Regions from separate parts of the Pseudomonas sp. GZD-222 genome, predicted to be linked through region 1. Evidence: predicted binding sites of a transcription regulator. Region 1 holds the regulator's gene; the other holds the start of a gene.
What was found. The regulator sigma-54, encoded in region 1, starts transcription at its own class of promoters, with help from an activator protein. The targets are predictions, from matches to a motif close to ANTGGCATNNANNTTGCTNT.
Positions count from the first base shown of each region.

Region 2: nirB (nitrite reductase large subunit NirB) is a predicted target of sigma-54. The motif match lies at 1,342-1,361, and genes of this name have one in related genera.

Region 1 is NZ_JBMOWO010000021.1:22,226-24,685, forward strand. It holds gene ptsN (PTS IIA-like nitrogen regulatory protein PtsN) at 1-19, opposite strand, end outside; gene hpf (ribosome hibernation-promoting factor, HPF/YfiA family) at 32-340, opposite strand; gene ACO6VD_RS04325 (RNA polymerase factor sigma-54) at 418-1,911, opposite strand; gene lptB (LPS export ABC transporter ATP-binding protein) at 2,091-2,460, opposite strand, start outside.
Region 2 is NZ_JBMOWO010000003.1:34,592-37,051, reverse strand. It holds gene nirB (nitrite reductase large subunit NirB) at 1-1,175, opposite strand, end outside; gene ACO6VD_RS00380 (molybdopterin-dependent oxidoreductase) at 1,451-2,460, opposite strand, start outside.

The sequences.
Region 1 (2,460 bases):
TGGTTTCAAGTCGGATCATGGATGAGGGGGATCAGCGGGCCGCTGCACCTTGCAGCAGGCTTTGCTGTTTTTCCTTGTGTTTTTTCAGTTGGCGGTCGAGCTTGTCGGTCAAGGCATCGATCGCTGCATACATGTCTGTGTGTTCGGCATTCGCAACCACTTCGCCGCCGGGAATAAACAGCGTCGCTTCAATTTTCTGCTGCAGTTTCTCGACCTTCATGATCACCGTCACATTGGTAATCTTGTCGAAGTGACCTTCCAGCCGTTTCAGTTTCTGTTCGACGTACTCGCGCAGCGGCTGGGTGACTTCTACATGCTGTCCACTGATATTGACTTGCATACAGCTTCTCCTTTGTTGCCCGTGCATAAGAGGCAGGTGTTGCGCCTGCCACTGAACTGCTGTGGCGATCTCAGGGGCTACATCAGTCGCTTGCGCTCACTCGACGGTGCAATGCCGAGGGACTCGCGGTACTTGGCGACGGTGCGACGGGCTACCTGGATGCCTTGTGCCTCCAGTAAACCAGCGATCTTGCTGTCACTCAATGGCTTTTTCTGATTTTCCGCTGCAACCAGTTTTTTGATGATCGCGCGAATCGCTGTGGACGAGCATTCCCCGCCTTCGGAGGTGCTGACGTGACTGGAGAAAAAGTACTTCAGCTCGTAGATTCCGCGGGGGGTGTGCATGTATTTCTGCGTGGTAACCCGGGAAATCGTCGACTCGTGCATGCCCACGGCTTCGGCGATGTCGTGCAGCACCAGCGGTTTCATTGCTTCGTCGCCGTGGTCGAGGAAACCACGCTGGTGTTCGACGATCTGGGTGGCCACCTTCATCAGGGTTTCGTTGCGGCTTTGCAGGCTCTTGATGAACCAGCGGGCTTCCTGCAATTGGTTGCGCATGAAGGTGTTGTCGGCACTGGTGTCGGCGCGGCGGACGAAACCTGCGTACTGGGGATTGACCCGCAGTCGTGGTACCGCTTCCTGGTTGAGTTCGACCAGCCAGCGTTCGTTGTCCTTGCGCACGATGACGTCAGGGACCACATATTCGGCTTCGCTGGACTCGATTTGCGAACCGGGACGCGGGTTGAGGCTCTGGACCAGCTCGATGATCTGGCGCAGTTCGTCTTCCTTGAGCTTCATGCGCCGCATCAGCTGGCTGTAGTCACGGCTGCCGAGCAGGTCGATGAAGTCGCGGACCAGGCGCTGGGCCTCGGCCATCCACGGGGTAGTGGCTGGTAGTTGGCGCAGTTGCAGCAGCAGGCATTCGCTGAGGTTGCGAGCACCGATGCCGGCAGGCTCGAATTGCTGGATGCGGTGCAGGACGGCTTCGACTTCGTCGAGCTCGATATCCAGCTCGGGGTCGAAGGACTCGCAGACTTCTTCGAGGGTTTCGTCCAGGTAGCCCTGATTGTTGATGCAATCGATCAGGGTGACCGCAATTAGCCGATCGGTGTCGGACATGGGCGCCAGGTTCAGCTGCCAGAGCAGGTGGCTTTGCAGGCTTTCGCCGGCCGACGTGCGGGTGGTGAAATCCCACTCGTCATCGTCGTTGCTGGGCAGGCTGCTGGCGCTGGTCTGGTAGATGTCTTCCCAGGCCGTGTCGACAGGTAGCTCGTTGGGAATGCGCTCGTTCCATTCGCCTTCTTCCAGGCTGTCCACGGTCGGCGCGGTTTCCTGGAAGCTGGTGTCCTGGACCTCGGCAACAGGCTTGCTTTCGGCGTTATCGGCCATCGGGTCGCTGTTGTCGAAATCGTCGCCTTCTTCCTGGCGTTCGAGCATCGGGTTCGATTCCAGCGCTTCCTGGATTTCCTGTTGGAGGTCCAAGGTAGAAAGCTGGAGCAGTCGGATAGCCTGTTGCAACTGAGGGGTCATCGTCAGTTGCTGGCCCATTCTTAGGACGAGCGATGGTTTCATGGCAGGGGCTTAACACCTTTTTCGCCGGCGCACAGGCGCCATCCACTACAAGGGCACCGAGGCGCCAACTTTAAGCAAGATATATGCCTTAAGTTGGAGCGTTTGCCTAGGGTGCTGTAACAATTAAGCCGGATTTCACCGGTACAGTTGCCCATGGCAAGCGCTTTGTCGCCTCGAACTTACAAGCGGAACTCGTGGCCCAAGTACACCTCTTTGACCAGGTCGTTGGCCAGGATGGTCTCTGCGTCGCCTTCGGCAATCAGTTGACCATCGTTGACGATGTAAGCGGTTTCGCAGATATCCAGGGTCTCGCGGACGTTGTGGTCGGTGATCAGTACACCGATGCCCTTGGCCTTGAGGTGATGGATGATCTGCTTGATGTCGCCGACCGAAATCGGGTCGACACCAGCAAAGGGTTCATCGAGCAGGATGAATTTCGGTGCCGTAGCCAGGGCGCGAGCAATCTCCACGCGGCGACGTTCGCCACCGGAAAGGCTCATGCCGAGGTTGTCGCGAATGTGGCTGATGTGGAATTCCTGCAGCAGGCTT
Region 2 (2,460 bases), on a different contig from region 1:
TATTGCAGCAAGGTGTCGTAGTAGCTGTTGTCGCCCACCAGCACCGCACCCAGTACGCGTTTGCCGCTGGCATCCACCACCAGGCGGCGGTAGGCCGAATTGGCTTCGTCGATAAAGCGATAGCTACGTGACCCTGGAGTTGCCCCGTGCGCGTCTCCGATCGAGCCGACATCCACGCCCAGCAGCTTGAGCTTGGTCGACATGTCGGCACCGCCAAAGCTGGCAGCTTCCTCACCGGCCAGCGCTGCCGCGACATTGCGCGCCATGCTGTACCCCGGTGCGACCAGGCCGAACACACTGCCGTTCCACGAGGCACACTCACCGATGGCATAGATGCGTGGATCGCTGCTGCGACAGTCGCCGTCGATCACCACACCGCCGCGTGCGGCTATTTCCAGACCACTACTGCGACCCAGGGCATCCTGCGGGCGAATCCCGGCGGAGAACACAATCAGGTCGGTCTCGAGAAACTCGTTGGCGTCGAAGTTCATCCGGTAGCGATAGTCGTCGCCTGCCACCACTGCCTGAGTCCCCCGCGACACGTGCACACCGACGCCCAGCGCTTCGATCTGTGCGCGCAAAGCTGCGCCGCCTTCAGCGTCCAATTGCACCGGCATCAAGCGTGGAGCGAACTCCACTACATGGGCTTCCAGGCCCAGCGACTTCAGGGCATTGGCCGCCTCAAGCCCGAGCAAGCCGCCACCGACCACCACGCCACGCCGTGCATCGGCGGCGGCCGCACGGATCGCGTCGAGATCATCGAGGGTGCGATACACCAGACGCGAAGCCCCTTCGCAGCCTTCGATCGGCGGCACGAAGGGATAGGAACCGGTGGCCAGGATCAGTTGGTCATAGGGATAGCGCCCAGCCGACGTCAGCACTTCACGACGCTCGCGATCGATCTCCAGCACCGCTTCATCGAGGTGCAGATTCACACCGTTCCCGGCGTACAGATTGGCACTGCCCAGCGCCAGTGTCTCAGCGTCGCTACCGCTGAAATACTCGGACAGATGCACACGGTCGTAGGCACGCTGACGCTCCTCACCGAACACCCACAGCTCATAACGGCGCAGGGCACCCCGTTCGATCAACTGCTCAACGCAGTGATGCCCGACCATGCCGTTGCCGACGATGATCAGTTTTTCCCGCTGGGCGATGGTCGTTGCTGCATTCATACCCGATCCTCACTCAAGGCCATTCACGGTGGCTGTGCTGCCGGGGGCGAGCCCCGAAAAACAAAAAAAGCGCCTGGAGCCGAAGCTCCAGGCGCCTTTGCCTGGTCGTTCTATGTAGTTCCGGGTGCAGATCGCCATTGACCTGCGGGAACGTTGTAGTAGTGCAAAAGCAGGGAGCGTGCCAACTGCCAAAGCCTTTGAAACCGGGGCTTTGCGCCCATCACTGAGCGCAGTATTCGACCCAGACTGGTGCAGCCCTCCCCCTTATGGGGCGCTTAGTACACGTCGCGCACATAGCGTTTGCTGCGGCTCAATTCGCTGACATATAGGTCGGCCTGCTCAGAGCTCAGTGCACCGTGCTCTGCGACCACCTGCTTGAGGGCGGCATCGACATCACGGGCCATGCGCTCGGCATCGCCACAGACATAAAAGTGACCGCCCTCCTCCAACCAGCGCCAGAGTTCGGCGCCCTGCTCGAGCATGCGTTGCTGCACATAGATTTTTTGCGTCTGGTCACGGGAAAACGCGGTGTCCAGGCGAGTCAGATGCCCCTCACGCTGCCAGGCCAGAAGCTCGTCTCGGTAGTAGAAGTCAGTGGCTGCCTTCTGTTCGCCGAACAACAGCCAGTTCCGCCCCGTGGCGCCCTCGGCCTGGCGTTCCTGCAAGAACGCCCGAAACGGCGCCACACCGGTGCCGGGACCGACCATGATCACCGGCGCTGCGCTGTCCCCGGGCACACGGAAATGCGCACTGGGCTGAGTAAAAATGGCCACTTCGCCCTGTGCGGCGCGGTCGGCCAGATAGGTCGAGCAGACGCCTTTGCGTTGACCGTAACGGACAGTGGAAACGGTCAGGTGCACCTGGTCGGGGTGGAACTTGGCGCTGGAGCTGATCGAGTAAAGCCGCGGCTGCAGCGGCTTGAGCAGGTCGAGCCAGGTGCTCAGGTCCAGTTGCGGTTTGAACATGTGCAGGAGATCGATCAGCTGTTTGCCCCACAGCCACTCCTTGAGCTCCGCTTTGTTCTGCGCCTTAAGCAGGTCTTTCAAGTGCGCGCTGTTACCGTGCAAGGTAAAGGCTTCCAGCATGGCCGGCGTGATCCGGGCAATCTCCAGGTGTTCACGCAAAGCAGTGGCCAGCGGCATGTCGGCCTGGCCCTTGGGACTTACCACTTGATCGCCATCCAGGCGAGTAGCCGTGAGCAACTCATCCACCAACGCTGGGCAGTTGCGCGGCCACACACCAAGTGCGTCACCGGCCTGGTAGCTGAAGCCGCTATCGCCCAGGT